3 regions of the Chryseobacterium sp. 22532 genome follow, and region 1 is predicted to be linked to each of the others. Evidence: riboswitches for the same ligand, from Rfam matches in the RefSeq annotation. Region 1 holds a riboswitch; each other region holds the start of a gene.
The links. A riboswitch is a leader RNA that binds a small molecule or an ion and turns the genes downstream of it on or off. The one in region 1 is predicted to bind S-adenosylmethionine.
Positions count from the first base shown of each region.

Region 2: another riboswitch for S-adenosylmethionine. It lies ahead of ACTJIV_RS02935 (SusC/RagA family TonB-linked outer membrane protein); the one in region 1 lies ahead of ACTJIV_RS18465 (TonB-dependent receptor plug domain-containing protein).
Region 3: another riboswitch for S-adenosylmethionine. It lies ahead of ACTJIV_RS03635 (alpha/beta fold hydrolase); the one in region 1 lies ahead of ACTJIV_RS18465 (TonB-dependent receptor plug domain-containing protein).

Region 1 covers NZ_JBQENJ010000007.1:99,531-105,379, reverse strand. Annotated here, with positions in the region: gene ACTJIV_RS18470 (outer membrane beta-barrel protein) at 198-2,414, opposite strand; SAM-I-IV-variant riboswitch at 2,536-2,634, shown strand; gene ACTJIV_RS18465 (TonB-dependent receptor plug domain-containing protein) at 2,925-5,669, shown strand; gene ACTJIV_RS18460 (TonB-dependent receptor domain-containing protein) at 5,734-5,849, opposite strand, start outside.
Region 2 covers NZ_JBQENJ010000001.1:621,023-626,871, reverse strand. Annotated here, with positions in the region: gene ACTJIV_RS02940 (RagB/SusD family nutrient uptake outer membrane protein) at 1-215, opposite strand, end outside; gene ACTJIV_RS02935 (SusC/RagA family TonB-linked outer membrane protein) at 234-3,164, opposite strand; SAM riboswitch class I at 3,248-3,344, opposite strand; gene ACTJIV_RS02930 (type II 3-dehydroquinate dehydratase) at 3,589-3,996, shown strand; gene pckA (phosphoenolpyruvate carboxykinase (ATP)) at 4,103-5,719, opposite strand; gene ACTJIV_RS02920 (GYDIA family GHMP kinase) at 5,847-5,849, opposite strand, start outside.
Region 3 covers NZ_JBQENJ010000001.1:759,813-765,661, forward strand. Annotated here, with positions in the region: gene ACTJIV_RS03630 (MGH1-like glycoside hydrolase domain-containing protein) at 1-2,558, opposite strand, end outside; SAM riboswitch class I at 2,746-2,852, shown strand; gene ACTJIV_RS03635 (alpha/beta fold hydrolase) at 2,910-3,848, shown strand; gene ACTJIV_RS03640 (ACT domain-containing protein) at 3,850-5,388, shown strand; gene ACTJIV_RS03645 (O-succinylhomoserine sulfhydrylase) at 5,481-5,849, shown strand, end outside.

The DNA.
Region 1 (5,849 bases):
ATGAAGGCATAAAGATTAATAAAGCTTACTGTAGTTCTGTTTTAGGGACAATGTCTTCCCTCTTCTGGCTTCAAACTTCATGACATTCTTAAAAAAGGAATATCCTACCCGGACTCAGGTTAAATTATATTGTTTTAAATAAATGAGGCAGTAAAATTTCTTTACTGCCTCATTTTATGATTTTTAATTCTAAAAAATTACTGTGCCTGCTGCATAACGCCTGTGTCTTCTTTTTTAGTCTGGTTCAGAATATTTGGATCTTCCTTAGCCAGTTTATTCTTGGTAGGAATTTTATAATTGATAGAAATTCCAAAGTTTCTCGTATCATACTTACTTCTGATCATTACAGGCTGGCCTTCAGGCGGATTGGAATATACCTGCATCACCTGCCCGTTGAAAATATCATTCGCAAACACGGAAACAGTAAGACGGTTGTTCATAAATTTCTTCGTCAACGTGATATCCAGGTTATTGTTGAATGGTTTATCAGCCGTAAAGTAGAAATATCCGGCTTTTGGAGTAAGATAACTATAGTTGGCGGTCAGTTTTATGTCTTTCGGTAAAAGCAGCTGGGTCATGATATTAAAGATCCAGAAGCCTTTATTATTTAAATTATCAATATCGTGTTTCTGGTAACCTGCATACAGATACATAAAGTTAATTTTGTCAGGGTTAAAATTAAACTTCATGATCTCGCTCATCGGCTTGCTGAAAATCATAAACGGTATAGGAAGACCTACATTAAAGTTATGAATTTTCATATTCGAAATATTCACCTGCTTATTGTAAAGGTTCTTCCCGTTTTTCATGATAATCTGTGCTACCTGATCTTTTGCAGAACTTACACTGTACCCAATGAAGGCATAATCAAACGCCGAAACTTTCAATTCATAATTATCAAAAATTGTAGGCTGAAGATCCGGGTTACCGGTAACTTCCGTATTCGGGCTGGCAAAGATGACGTTGTTCGGGTTCAGGGCAGAAATACTTGGCAGAGTAATCTTTTTGTTGTAGTTCGCTGCAATATAGACCTGATTCATCAGGCTATACTGTACGCTTGCATTCGGGAAAAGCTTGAATTTATTGAAAGGTGTTAAATCTCTTTCCAGAACAGCATTATCCTTTATGGTTCTTGTAATCCCGGAAATATCATAATTTTCTGCTCTTGCTCCTAAAGTAAAGTCAAACTTTTTCAGTTTTGCCTGAAATTCAAGGTAGGTAGAAGCCGTCTGTCTTTGGTATTCCAGGTTGGTCAGGCCTTTACTTTCCGTATCATAATCCTGTCTCTCATATAAACCTCCCAAACTTACTTTTCCACCGTCCAGAAGCTTGATCGGCTGTGAATAATCTACCTTGAAGTTAGCAACCCTCATATCCGATTTATTATCAAGTACATTTTCGCCGCCTACATTCAGGAAAGGCTGCCAGATATCCGTATAAAAGCCTCTCTGGAAGAAATTGTCCTGGGAGAATTTAGATGTAGCCTTAGTATATCCAAACTGGAAGTCCAGCTTTTGAGACTTTTCGCTGAAACGCTTCTGATACGTTACAACAGCTTCCTGCCTCAGGTTGTTGGTATGGGCAACATCGGATGCTTCATAATCAGCTTCCCGGTACGTGACAGGATTAAGGCTTACAGGGATGTCGGCAAGTCCTGTACTGGCTGTATAATTGTCATTATTGTTGTGATAAATATCGTAGTTCAGCAATAATCTGTCCTGTCCAAGATCAAAAGTCAATCCTGATTTTGCAAAATATCCGCGTCCTATTCTGTCCGTATTGTTATGCAGAAGCACATCCTGATCACCATTCAGCATACTCTCACGGTAATTCTGGCCTACATTCAGCTGCCATCCGAAAAGTTTATTTCTGGCATTCAGATTTAGAGAATTGGTGGTTCTGCTTCTGAATTTATCGTAATTGGTAAACGAATAATTTCCTGAATATGTTGCTGTTAAATACTTATTGGCATTCTTATTCGTAATGATATTCATGATGGCACCTCCTGAGGTAGCCGGATATTCTGCTCCCGGCTGGGTGATCACTTCTATTCTGTCTACCGAGTTGGCAGGCATCCCTTCAAGAAAAGAATTCAGTTCGTTTGAAGTAATATTTAAAGGTCTTCCGTTCAGGTAAACATCCAGGATTTTTCCCTGGTACATCATTCCGGCAATATCGGTAGAAACCAGGCCGGGAAGCTTCTTTATACCTTCCAGAACATTCCCGTTATTAAGCTGTGGCTGTTCAGAAAAGTCAAAAATAGTACGGTCTGCTTTTTGTTCAACGGCTTTTTTAGTTTTGGTAATAACTACGCCTTCGATCTGCTTTTCCTTCTCTGCATTACTGCTGTTTTTTTCCTGCGAATAGGCAAAAAAAGACGCCAGCAAAGACAGCGTGAATATAGTTTTTCTCATAATGTTTTTTACTACTGTTCAGTTAGACGTAAAAAAAGGCGATTTGTTACGATGAAATTTGCGAAAAGTTAAATTTTTGGGCAATTATTTTTTTTATTCCGAAATAATTATATCTTTGCCAGGTAATTATCAAGAATCTCATAGATGGGATAGCAACCTGCAAAAACAAGCAAGGTGCTGAAATAGATAAGCCGGCATACCCGGAAAAAATGTTTATTCTCTATTTTCTTCCCATCTTGACATTTTTGTTTTAAAAATAAAATCAATGTTTAAAGACAAGGGAAACCACAAGACCAATTTAAATTTTCGTTTCTCAGATCATGAAGTATCACTTCGTTATTCTGACCTGCTTTCATGCCATACTCACATGTGTATGTGTTGTTGTTTCTAGACTTCTTTAAAAAATAATTCAATCATTCAGGCTTTTGACCGTAACCTTAAAATAAAGGTTGCAGGAAAACTATGGCCTGAAATCAAACAAACAATCAGTAATAAAAAATAGAAAAACACATGCATACTTTCAACAAAAAAACAATCATAGCTTCAGCAGCATTCATTTCAGCATTTTATTTTGGACAGTCGGATTCTGCATCATCCAAAAAGATCGATGATGTAGTGATCCTGGGATCGAGAGGGACCGGAAGATCTCTTACAGAAACTCCGGTTCCGGTAGATATTATCAATATCTCAAAGATCTTAAGACAAAGTCCTGTTAATAATATAAGTCAGGCCCTTAATTACGTGGTGCCCTCTTTCTCTTCTACTTCACATACGGTCAATGACGGAACCGATTTCGTGGATCCCGCTTTGCTAAGAGGACTTGGCCCGGATCAGGTGCTGGTATTGCTTAATGGAAAAAGAAGATACCAGTCTTCGTTGATTAATGTTACATTGACACCGGGAAGAGGCTCGGTGGGAACGGATCTTAATGCGATTCCTGCATTTGCCTTGGATAAAATAGAAGTACTGAGAGACGGTGCTTCTGCCCAATACGGTTCTGATGCCATTGCCGGAGTTGTGAATTTAGGACTTAAAAGAAGGTTAGGATTATCGGGACAGGTTTTTCTGGGAGGATATGCTTCACCAGTTGCCAATAATTTTTCCGGAGGAATAGATGGACAGACCATATCTGCAGACCTCAACTATGGAGTGAGAATAGGTGAAAAGGGATTCATTAATGTAACTGGATCCGTGCAATACCGTGATCCATATTCAAGAGCAGGAGAACGTCAGGGACCCATCTTTAATGCTTATAATGCCATTAATTACAGAGCATTGCAGAACGGAGTGAATATCGATGGATTATATAAAAACATTACCAATACTTCCAACACTCAGCAGATCATCAATACAGTCAAGCAATATGCATCACAGGTTGATTATTTTTCGCAGGATTTTAAAAACCAGATATCAGGAGCTAACAGCATTGCAGCATTGCAGGGTTTACTAGGGAGAGACTTTACAAATCAGGAGCTTGGCTACAGAGGATTGGAAAGAAAAGATTTCAGCCTTAGGGCAGGACAGTCCAAGCTGCAGTCTGCACAGCTTTTTTTCAACTCTGAAATTCAGGTTAATGAAGACTGGAAAGTGTATTCCTTTGGAGGATACAGCTACCGTTTGGGAAATGCAGGTGGATTTTACCGTCTTCCGAATACAGAAAGAAACATCAATGCTGTTACCCCGAATGGATACTTGCCGCAAATTGAAGCCAATGTGAATGATTATTCCCTGGCTGGAGGAATCAAAGGAAAATGGAACGGCTGGAATGTGGATCTGAGCAATACTTTTGGTAAAAATGCTTTTAATTTTGGAGTGGTGAACACGTTTAATGCTTCTTTAGGAGAAAATTCTCCAAGAACCTTTGAAGCAGGTGGCTCAGAATTCTTACAAAATACGCTGAATCTTGATTTCTCAAAAAAATATGATGTGCTTCATGGCCTGAATGTGGCTTTTGGAGGGGAATACCGTTATGAAAACTATAAAGTAAATGCGGGTAATGAAAACTCCTATGTTTCTTATGATATTTTTGGACGTGTAGTGACTGCTGCTACCCCTGACAATGAAAAAGTAACTGACTTTTTTGGAGCTACAAGACCAGCCGGGTCACAGGTTTTCCCCGGATTCAGCCCGGATAACGCCGTTTCCGGAAGCCGAAACAGTGTTGCCGCTTATGCTGATGTGGAAATTGAACCTACGGATTGGTGGCTGGTAGAAGGAGCTGTGCGATTTGAAAATTATTCTGACTTTGGTTCTACCTTTAATTATAAGCTGGCAACGAATGTAAGGCTGGCTAAAAACTTTAACTGGAGAGGTGCAGTTTCTACAGGTTTTAGAGCACCATCTCTGGCACAGATCTATTACAGTTCAACCTCTACATTGATCCAGAAAGGAGAAACTACCCAGGTAGGGACTTTTAGAAATAATTCCGAAGCAGCTCAGGCTTTGGGAATTCCAAAACTGAAACAGGAGACATCACAGTCGTACAGTACAGGAATTACATGGAAGATTCCGGCTTTAAGTCTGGTATTTACGGCAGACGCCTATCTTATAAAAATTAAAGATAGAGTAGTGCTTACCGATTTATTCTACCGTCCGGAAGGAAGTTTTGCGCCGGGTTCAGACCAAGCCGTGCTACAGGGAGCGTTCGATCTTGCAAGAGCCAGTGCTGCGAATTTCTTTGCTAATGCGGTAGATTCCCAGACAAAAGGACTGGATATTACAGTTTCTCAGAATACAAGAATTTCGGAAGGGATATCTCTGGAAAATAACCTGGGACTTAATTTTAATCAGACCAGAAGAGTTGGTGATATTCATGCTTCGCCTAAACTGGTAAGTCAGATCAATAATTATTTCTCTGAGCCGAACAGAGTGTATTTTGAAGAAGCTGTTCCACGTATAAAAGCTACACTTGCCAATACCCTGAAACTTTCAGCACTTACGGTTTCCCTCAGAAATTCCTATTTTGGAAAAGTGACAGATGCTGATGTGCTGGATGCCAACTTTGACGGAGTTACTGAAAGCAGAGAACACTTTGTTCTGAATGAACGTTTTGTGACCGATCTTTCCGTAGGCTATGACTTCAATAAAAACATTTCGGCAACAATAGGCAGCAATAATATATTTAACATCCTTCCTTCGAAAAGTCCTGATATAAGCTCATTAACAGCCGATAATCAGTTTGTGTATTCCAGGCAGGTTTCTCAGTATGGTATAGGAGGCCGTTTCCTGTTTGCCAGAGTAGAATTTAAATTTTAAAATGCATAAAAAGCAAAAAGCAGAGAAAGAATCTCTGTTTTTTGTTAAATGAGGGCAGAATTTATTATTCTGCTCTTTCTTTTTCTTTAAAATTGACCGTTCTGCTGTTAGATTTGACCTTTTGGTTCCCAAAATTATAAGTAATGCTTACGGTTAGCTTTCTTGCATCCCAGTAATTAT
Region 2 (5,849 bases), on a different contig from region 1:
CTCAAGACTGTTGAGTAACCGATATTGGCATAAGTGGGCCCGTCATCATTCAGTTTTGCCCAGGCACCATTGATTACCGTTTCTGCGCTTTCGGCCGTTTTGAAAACCTCTGCACCGTTAGCCTGATCTGTAGGAGCCGTTTCCAGTTCGTTTTCACAGCTTGTCAGTGACCATGCTGCGATCAGGGCAAAAGATATGTATTTTAATTGTTTCATTGTTTCAATTTTAATAGGTTAAAGAGTCGCCTGAAGACCGAACGTTATCGTTCTCATGGCAGGATATCTGTAATAGGTGGTTCCATCCAGTGCCTGTTCCGGATCCATTCCTTTATGCTTGTAGAAAGTGAGAAGGTTTTCGGCCTGAACATAAATCCTGAATTTCTTCAATCCCAGTTTTTCAAAATAATCGGAAGGAAGTGTATAGCCCAGGCTCACATTTTTAAGTCTGGCATAGGTTCCGGAATATAAGAATCTTGAAGAAGTGGAAGTCCAGTTATTCGTTGTTGTACTTAACGCAGGAACATCGGTATTGGGGTTTTCCGGAGTCCATCTGTTCAGCATTTCTGCACTCCATGCGCGTCCCCCGGCGCTTCCGTTAGACATTAATGATGTATAATCCGTATCAAGGATTTTCCCACCGATACTGAATGTCAGCAATCCTGAAAGATCAAAGTTTTTATAAGCAATACTTGTGTTAACCCCTCCCATTACTTTAGGCAGTGCGGATCCCTGCACCGTTTTGGTTGCTTTGGCATACTCGGAAGTGGTTCCGTCCACTGTATTTCCATTCGCATCCTGGTAAATGTATCTCCAGAGAGGCTTTCCGTTGGATGGATCTACTCCCATCCATTCAGGAATAAAGAAATCATAAATAGAACCGCCTACTTCAAGACGTTTTGTTCCTGTAATGAAGGATCCTTTAGGAAGCTTTGTTATTTTATTGGTCAGGGTACTCAGGTTAACATCCACATTCCATTGGAAATTATCATTTTTAACCGGTGTTGTGAAGAGTGAAAATTCAAAACCGGTGTTCTGTATTGTTCCAACGTTAAAAGGAAAATCACTGATTCCCAGAGATGGGGCAACCGGCATATTAAACAAAAGGTCCTGGCTCTTACGTTTAAAATATTCTACATTCCCCTTCACTCTGTTATTAAGAACGGCAAATTCAAGACCTACGTTTAAATTAAGATTGGTTTCCCATTTCACATCATTGGTCTGTACTTTTTCCAGAACAGTTCCCGGCTCGCCAAGATTATTATAAAATTTATACAATTCCTGATAAGCATAGTAAAGAGAGGATCCGTTAGGTCTTCTTAATTTATCATTCCCCTGACCTCCATAACTTGCTCGCAGTGTCAACTGGTTGAATATATTTAAATCCTTGATGAAATTTTCATTTGAAACTTTCCATGAACCTCCAACTGACCAGAATTTCCCCCATCGGTTATCTGCAAAGAACCTTGAAGAGCCGTCTGCCCTTCCGGATACTGATAAAAAGTAAGTATTGTTAAAATCATATTCTGCTCTTCCCAGGAAACTCAACAAAGAGAATTTGTCGCTGTTGCCACTAAAGCTTCCCAACAGAGCTGCTGCATCAGGCTCATAATAATAAGGAAGCGAAAACTGGCTTCTGGAACCGGATATCGTCTGGTAATCATATTTATAGAACTCCTGTCCTCCTAAAACATTAAGGTGATGCTTCCCGAATTTTTTATCGAAAGTCAGAATATTACTGGTTGTATAAGATAATGTTCTACTGTTTGATTTCGTTACAGAACCACCGATCTCACTGCCTTCTCCGATAAGAGGATTTGAATAGTAATGACCATTATAATTCACCAAATCAACAGAAAAGCTGGTTTTAAATTTCAGTTCCGGAAGGAAAGTAAAATCTAAAAATCCTTTTCCTGAGAAATTGTCTTCTTTATTCTCGTTCTTGTCCAGAGGCAATGTTGCCGCTGCATTCTGGTTCTGCAATGCACTTGTAGGCCTGTATTTCCCGAAATCATAAATTCTATTTCCTCCAGCATCCAGCACATAGCTTCCATCTGCATTTCTTTCATAATATGGATAGAAAGACGGAATTACCCTGGCCGCATTAATGATATTGTCAGTTCTCGAATCTGAAGACGGCGGCGCATTCTGAATACTGTTGGTATAGCTTAAATTAGCACCTGCATTCAGCCATTTTTTTACTTCCGAATTAATTTTTAACCTGGTGGAAAATTTTTGAAATCCAGATTCAATAGCAATTCCTTTGTCATCAAGATACCCTAATGAAAAGAAATAATTGCTTTTCTCGCTGCCTCCACTGATATCAAAATCCACCTGGCTTCTGGAAGCTGTTCTTTGAAGAATATCTCTCCAGTCATCATTCCACAATGCTTTTGCTCCGAGAACAAGCTTTCCGTCTGTCCCTACAGGGTTGGGAAAACCGGCTCCGTAAGGATTGATTCCCAAAGCAGTTGTCAGGTTATCACTCGCCATCTGTGCTGCCTGCTGAGAAGTAATCTGTCCCGACTTATACCCGTTTCTCAATGCTTCCCAATACAGCTGAAAATATTGATCCGTGTTTACCTGCTTATAATCCTTTACCGCTCTGCTGGAAAATCCCTGACTGATATTAAAATTGATTCTTGATTCTCCTTTCTTACCAGATTTTGTTGTGATGATAATAATCCCGTTAGCTCCTCTTGAACCATATAATGAACTTGCCGTTGCATCTTTCAAAACACTGATGGATTCAATATCATTGGGGCTGATGGAATTGATGTTTCCGTCAAAAGGAATTCCGTCTACCACATACAACGGATCACTTGAAGCACTTATGGAGCCAACCCCTCTTATTCTCACAGAAGCAGTAGAACCCGGCTGTCCGGAGGCACTTACTGCCTGAATTCCCGGAACCTGCCCCTCCAGCGCTTTTGTAATATTGGTAACCGGTCTGTTATTGATTTTATCACTGGATATGGTAGCTACTGAACCGGTATAACTTGTTCTTTTAGCCTTACCATAAGCAATGACAACCACTTCATCGATTTCCTTTTCGTTAACCGTATCTTTTTTAGTTTGGGTCTGAGCCTGTACGCCCATTATTCCTAAGAAAAATACAGCAACAGGTGGAATCCAAACTTTAGAATTAATTAAATTCTTACTAATCATAATCAATTTTATTTATCATATATTAAAAAATCGCCCTTTGCAGAAAAGACAGCAAAGGGCATCGCTCAATACGATAAACCAAGTGCTTATTTTTCCTTTATAGGCTGAATGTAACACCTTGCTCAAGGCAGGTTGTTAAGATTTCACAGGGTCAGTTCCCTCCATCTTTCTTTATAAGCCGATCGAAATATGTTTGCAAATCTAAAAACAATTAGTCTACAAAACAAGTAGACTTTAAATTTTATTATGAAATATTTCCAAAAATTAACTTAATTTTTATTCAAAACTTAGAATTTCAAAGAGTTATAGAATTACGAAATATTTAAACATGACAAATATCATTACATATAATACAAAGAATCAAAATGGATAATTAGTACAAAAAAAAGTTCTATAATCAAACTAAACTATTTAAATTTATAACATGAAAGTTTTAATTATAAACGGCCCGAACCTTAATTTACTGGGAACAAGAGAACCTGAAATCTATGGAAATATTTCTATGGAGGATTATTTGGAAAAATTAAAAACTGAATTTCCATCTCATGAATTAAGCTATTATCAGTCCAACATTGAAGGAGAGATTATCAACAGGTTACAGGAAGATGACTTTGATGCTTTGGTAATTAATCCCGGAGCCTATACTCATTATTCGTATGCTATCTCGGATTGCCTGAAAAACATCAGAAAACTGAAAATAGAGGTTCATATCAGTAATATTTACAAAAGAGAGGAATTCCGTCAGAAATCTGTTACGGCAGCTAATACGGATGCAGTATTGTCCGGCTTTGGAATGGATGGGTACAGACTGGCGATTTTAAGCTTGAAATAATAAACAGAATTGCAATGTTTTTGGATAAGATGCTTCGGCGCTCAGCATTACATTTCTGATATCATTAAAATAAAAAGCCTCATCGGGTGATGAGGCTTTTGCTGTATTAAGTAGTCTGCTGCTGAAGCTGTGGTCCTGAAGCAATTAACTTCTTCCCTTCTTCAGTATCGCAGTACTGTTCAAAGTTTTTGATATATCTTGTCGCAAGATCTCTTGCTTTTTCTTCCCATTCTGCAGCACTGCTGTATGTTTCTCTAGGATCCAGGATGCCCTCAGAAACATTTGGAAGCTGTGTAGGAATTTCAAGGTTCATAATCGGAACCTGAGTTTTAGGAGCATTTTCAATAGAACCGTCAATGATTGCATCAATGATTGCTCTGGTATCTTTAAGGGAAATTCTCTTTCCAGTTCCGTTCCATCCCGTATTTACCAAGTAAGCTTTAGCTCCGTGCTCCTTCATTTTTCCGATCAATGTTTTAGAATACATGGTTGGGTGAAGGGTAAGGAAAGCTTCTCCGAACGCAGGAGAGAAAGATGGTTCCGGTTCAGTAATTCCTCTTTCTGTACCCGCCAGTTTGGAAGTGTACCCGCAAAGGAAGTGGTATTGTGCCTGGTTTTCATCTAAAATAGAAACCGGAGGCAATACTCCAAATGCATCGGCAGAAAGATAAACGATCTTTTTAGCATGTCCTGCCTTAGAAGGAAGAACAATTTTGTTGATATGATAAATCGGGTAAGATACTCTTGTATTTTCTGTGATAGATCCGTCTTTATAGTCAGCAATTCCGTTGTTTACCACTACGTTTTCAAGAAGTGCATCCCTTTTGATTGCTCTGAAAATATCCGGTTCTTTTTCTTCTGAAAGGTCAATAACTTTAGCATAACATCCTCCTTCATAGTTGAATACACCATTATTGTCCCAACCGTGCTCATCATCACCAATCAGGAATCTCTTAGGATCTGCAGATAAAGTTGTTTTTCCAGTCCCGGAAAGACCGAAGAAAAGAGCTACATCGCCTTCTTCACCTACATTGGCAGAACAGTGCATTGAAGCCATTCCTTTTAATGGAAGGTAATAATTCATCATGGCAAACATCCCTTTCTTCATTTCACCTCCGTACCAAGTACCTCCGATGATCTGTAGTTTTTCAGTAAGGTTGAACATAATGAAGTTCTCAGAATTCAGTCCCTGAGCTTCCCAGTTCGGGTTGGTGGTTTTGGAACCATTGATTACTGTGAAATCCGGCTCTCCAAAGTTTTCGAGCTCATAGTGAGACGGGCGGATAAACATATTAGTAACGAAATGCGCCTGCCACGCTACTTCTACAATAAATCTTACTTTTAATCTGGTATCTGTATTGGTACCACAAAAAGCATCAACGACATAGATTTTTTTAGCTTCAGAAAGCTGGTTCAGCACTAATCCTTTACAAGCATCAAAATTTTCTGCTGTAGTAGGAAGGTTTACTTTCCCATCCCAGAAAATTGTGTCTCTTGTAACATCATCCTGAACTATGTATCTGTCTTTAGGTGAACGACCTGTGAAAATTCCGGTTTTTACTGATATTGCACCAGATTCCGTAAGTTCAGCTTTCTCAAAGCCTTGATTTTCAGGAGCTACCTCAGCCTGATATAACTCTTCGTAAGACGGGTTATAGACGACTTCATAATTCCCTTTAATCCCTAATTTTTCTAAATCCTGGATGATTTTAGCGTGTTTCATTTTACTTATATTTTCTATTTCTTTATTGGGCTCAACAAAATTAATATTAATTATTTGTTAAAGGTGGTTTAAATATAATGATATAAGTCAGAATGACAAATAAAAAAACAGGATTGTAAATTATTGATTA
Region 3 (5,849 bases), on a different contig from region 1:
TGGGAGGCTCCTACGCCCCGGCCGTTGTCTCCATGGAAATATTCAAAGAAAGTAATATAATCTTTAAAATGTTCATCATAGTTAAACTTGGCATTACCTCCGTTAAAAGGTCTCTGCCCATCTTCATCCTTTAAAAACAGCGAACATAATCTTTTGCTGATATTCTGTGCCACTTCATCCAGGTTTTTTTTCTCACCACTTCCGGTAGGGAATTCTACCTTTAAGCTGTTGCCATAATAAAAATGAAAACGCTGTAAACTTTCCACGATCAGGAAATTGATTGGAAACCAGATAGGTCCTCTCCAGTTACTGTTGCCACCGAACATCCGGCTGTCACTTTCTGCAGGCGTATAATACACTACATTTTCCGTCCCGTGAACTGAGAATACAAACGGATTTTCCTCATATACTTTTGACATGGCACGGATCCCATAGGAGCTCAGAAATTCGTTCTCATCAAGCATCCTTCTCAAAACCTTTGTCAGCCTGTTCTTACGCAAAATGCTCATCAGATGCTTTCTGCCTTGTCCTTCCTCGTCCCAGTGGGAAACCAGCTTCGTAAGTTCAGGTTTGTTTTTTAATACCCAGTCCATTCTTGCCTGAAAATTAGGCATTTTTTCCAGTAATTTATGATCTACAATTTCCACGGCAAACATCGGGATTAATCCTACGATGCTTCTCAATTTTAAAGAAACACTATCTCCGTTACCAAGCTGCAGCACGTCATAGAAAAAGCCGTCCTCTTCATTCCATAAACCTTCCTTGCCTTCACCCAGATTTTCCATAGCTTCTGCGATATACAGATAATGTTCAAAAAACTTGATGGCCATATCTTCGTATACCTGATAGTACTGAGCAAGCTCCATAGCAATCCGCATCATATTAAGAGCGTACATAGCCATCCAGCTTGTTCCGTCAGCCTGTTCAAGATGTTGCCCATCCTTCAGCTCCATATTACGGTCAAAAGCACCAATGTTATCCAGACCAAGGAATCCGCCGCCAAAAATATTATTACCGCTTTTATCCTTTCGATTCACCCACCATGTAAAATTCAGAAGGAGTTTCTGGAAAACCTTTTCAAGGAATAAAAGATCAGGTTTGCCATTTTGCTTTTCATCAATCTTAAAAACACGGAAGCATGACCATGCATGTACCGGTGGATTTACGTCGCTCAGGTTCCATTCATAAGCAGGAAGCTGCCCATTCGGGTGCATATACCATTCCTTTGTTAAAAGCAGAAGCTGCCCTTTGGCAAACTCTCCGTCGATGATAGAAAAAGGAACGCAGTGAAACGCCAGATCCCACGTTGCATACCAAGGGTATTCCCATTTATCAGGCATGGAAATGATATCCTTATTGTGAAGATGGTTCCATTCCGTATTTCTAACATATTCATTGAAGTTTCTGGGAGCTTCGTAGTTCGGATCGCCCTTCAGCCACTTTCCTACATTATAATGATAGAACTGTTTGTTCCAAAGAAGCCCTGCAAACGCCTGCCGTTGAACATTCCTTTCATCTTCATTCGTCGTTTCGCTCTGAATCTCATTGTAGAACTCATCCGTCTCGGCAATTCTGGTATTGAAGATCTCATCAAATTGATCAAAAGGTTCATCTGTTTCATCGGAACATAGCCTGAAATCAAAAATTTTGGACTGTCCCGCTCCAATCATTTCATCAATAATAAAAGATGCTTTGGTACCCCTTTTTTCAGGATTTACCGTATTACTTCCATAAATGATATGATCATTTATTCCATCTTTAAAATAGGTGTTTCCCGGATAAGGAGCTCCATATAATTTTGGGGTATTGGTTTCATTTTCACAGAAAGCACTTTTAGCCGCAAGATTTCTTGAATAGAGTTTTTTGATCGAAATGCTGTCATGATTAATATCAATACATCCGTCATAGGAAGCATTCATTTGGCCCTTATATGTATTGTAACCCCATTTCCAGTTATTTCGGAACCAGGCAGTTGGAGCTATAACGATGGGAGCATCCTGCCGGCTTCTGTTGTGAACTGTTACTCTTGCAAGAATATCATTGTGGTCTCCCTTACAATATTCAATGAAAATATCGAAATATTCATCGTTATTAAAAATTCCCGTATCAAATATCTCATATTCAGGTTCCTTTTTGCTTCTCCTGCCATTTTCAGCAACAAGATCATCGTAAGGAAATGCATTGATCGGATATTTATACACCATTTTCATATAGCTGTGGGTAGGTGTATTATCTAAGTAATAAAAGAGTTCTTTGATATCCTCTCCGTGATTACCCTGAGGATTGCTTAAACCAAAAAAGCGCTCTTTTACAATTTTATCTTTTTTGTTCCAAAAGGAAAAGGCAAAACAGAAAATCTGCTTTACATCGGAGATTCCAGCGATCCCTTCTTCGCCCCATCGGTAGGCATAACTTTCTGCATTATTATGGTTGGCGTAATGCCAGGCATTTCCGTTCGGGCTGTAGTCTTCGCGTACATTTCCCCATTGCCGGTTGCTGACGTATGGACCCCAGTTTTTCCATTTAGAATCTTGTAATCTTTCTTTTTCAACAGTCATATTTCATCACTTTTCAAGTACGAAGTTAGTTTTTTTGAAAAATAATTCCAATTCCTTCCACCTGAAGAATTATTAACATAGCCTTGAAACACTTATTATTACACGGTTTTTTAATATTAAATATTTTTTCTTTTAAAATTTAAAAGAAAAGACTTATCTTTGCCGAGCGTTCATTCAAATATTGAAAATGTTATCAAGAAAGGTTGAGGGATTAGACCCTATGAAACCTTAGCAACCCTTTGTGCAAGCAGAGAAGGTGCTACGTTCTACCAATTTATTTTGGACAGATAACTTACTGAAGTTCTTTTCAGCCATTCCTGTGGCATTTTCAATTGTATTAAAATAATAGAATTGAAAACAGAACTAAACTATATTAATCTTTCGTATCGTACCTTTTCCCAGAAGGAATACCATATCCCGTTGACTTATCAGATCTTCGGGAAAGACCTGTTTACAGCACCTGTTATATTGGTAAATCATGCTTTAACCGGAAATTCAAATGTTTCCGGTGAAAAAGGATGGTGGAAAAAGCTGATCGGTGAAAATCAGGTTATTGATACAACTCAATATACCGTTCTGTGTTTCAATATTCCCGGAAACGGATATGATCATTTTTTAATTGACGAATACGAAGACTTCACGCCTTCAGATATTGCAGAAATATTCCTGAAAGGCCTTGAAGCTTTACATATCAAAAACCTATATGCCATTATCGGAGGTTCACTCGGAGGAGGGATTGCGTGGGAAATGCTTGCCAAGCAACCACAGTTGGCAGAAATCTTTATTCCTATTGCCTGCGATTTCAAAACCCATGACTGGCTTCATGCACAATGCCTGGTTCAGAAATTTCTGCTCAACGGAAATGATGAGCCCCTGCAAAAAGCAAGAATTCATGCTATGCTGTGTTACAGAACACCTCAGTCCTTAAATGACAGATTTCAAAATAGATACGATCAAAAAAATCAGCGGTTAGAGTCCGAAGATTGGTTGGTTTATCACGGAAATTCATTAAACGAAAGGTTTAGTTTAAAATCCTATAAGCTGATGAATCACTTGCTGATGAATATGAACACTGAAGAAGAGCAGTTAACAAAAATCAGTGCCCGAATGCACTTAATTGCAGTAGATACAGATTTATTTTTTCCCGCTTCAGAAATTCGAATGTGCTTTGAGCAGCTGAAAGAGAAAAAGAAAGAGGTTTTCTATCATGAAATACAGTCAATTCACGGGCATGATGCCTTCCTAATGGAATACGAACAATTAAATACTATCATAAAAAATATTTTGTAGAATGAGAAATGCTAACGAAATAAAGTTTTTAAAGAACAGATCAATCATCAAATTTGAAGGTGAAGATTTCCTGGGCGAAATCGGGATCGACGGAAGAATTTTTAAAGCGCTTACTTTGGCGCGCATCAGTGTAGGAGTGATCTCCCAACAGGCTATTGAAAACGGAATATCTATTCTGGTAAATGAGGACGATGCAGAAAAAGCAGTGACCTGCCTGATCGATGAGTTTGAAGCAGAAAGAAAATCAGGAAAGGTTTCACAAATTTACAGCATCAATAATGTTTCCGTACTAGGATTTGTGGCGGAAGATTTCAATAAAGTACTTGCAGAATTAGCCAGAAATAATGTCTTTCCACTTCTTCTCAACCAGGTTGCGGCCGAAAAGAGAGTGAATATTGTCGTTACCTCTTCCCAGGATGAGAAAACGAAGAATATCATTGAATCCGAAATTTTCAAAAAGCCTAAAACCGTTCACTTGGCGATCATTGGTCACGGAAATGTAGGGAAGACTTTAATAGAGCAGGTTTTACAGTCTTCTGAAGAAATCAAAAGACGTAAAAAGATAGATCTTAAAGTGGTTGCAGTAGCCAATTCAAGAAAAATTGCATTCAATAAAAAAGGTTTTAATACAAACTGGAATGATGAGGTTTTAACAGCAGAACATCCATCAAATGTTGAGGAATTAATCAACTTCTCAAAAGAAAACCAGCTGGAAAACCTGATCGTGGTAGATAATACGGCAAGCAAAGATTTTGTGAAAAATTACCATGCACTGGCTGAAAACGGCTTTGACTTGGTTTCATCCAACAAAATTTTCAATACTCTTCCAATAGAAGAATACCGTAAACTAAGATATACGTTGAGCAAAAATAACAGACGTTATCTCTATGAAACCAATGTAGGAGCAGGCCTTCCATTGATTGATACCATAAAACTATTACACCTTTCAGGAGAAAATATTACAAGAATAAAAGGAGTATTCTCCGGATCATTGAGCTATATTTTTAATAATTTCTCTGTGAGAAACGATAAATTCTCAACCATTATTGGAGAAGCGATGGAAAAAGGATATACAGAACCTGATCCGCGTGAAGACCTTTCCGGAAATGATGTCGCAAGGAAACTTCTGATTCTGGCCAGGGAATTAGATTTGATCAATGAATTCCAGGATATCAATATTCAAAATTTAATTCCTGAAAACCTTTTGTCCGTAGATAAAAACGAATTTATCTCAAGACTGAATGAGCTGGATGAAGAATATCGGAAAATTAAAGAGGGCCAGGAGCCAGGACATGTGCTTCGTTATGTGGGCGATCTTCATGGCGATCTTCAGAAAGACAAAGGTCAGCTTGATGTAAAATTGGTTTCTGTACCGGGTACCTCTGCATTAGGTCAGCTGAAAGGTTCAGATTCTATTTTTGAGATCTATACAGAAAGCTATGGCGAAAACCCAATCGTGATCATGGGAGCCGGAGCCGGAGCCCAGGTAACAGCAAGAGGAGTTTTTGGAGATATTTTAAGAGTAAGTGAAACGAAATAATAATTTAATATAACAATTTAACAATGTACTAATTTACCAATGATCTCATTGTTACATTGTTAAACTGATACATTGCTACATTTTAAAACTATATGGAAAATTTTGAAACATCAGCGATAAGAACCCAGACTGAAAGAACCCAGTTTGATGAACATACAACACCATTATATCTTACATCCAGTTTTATATTTCAGGATGCAGAAGATATGAGAGCAAGCTTCGCTGAAGAAAAACCTAAAAACCTGTACAGCCGTTTTTCAAACCCGAATGTGACAGAGTTCACTGATAAGATTGCAATAATGGAAGGCGCAGAAGCCGGATATGCATTTGCAACAGGAATGGCTGCCATTTATTCAACATTTGCGGCTTTATTGAATGCCGGTGATCATATTGTCAGCTGCCAGTCGGTGTTCGGATCTACACATACCTTGTTTACCAAGTATTTCCCGAAATGGAATATC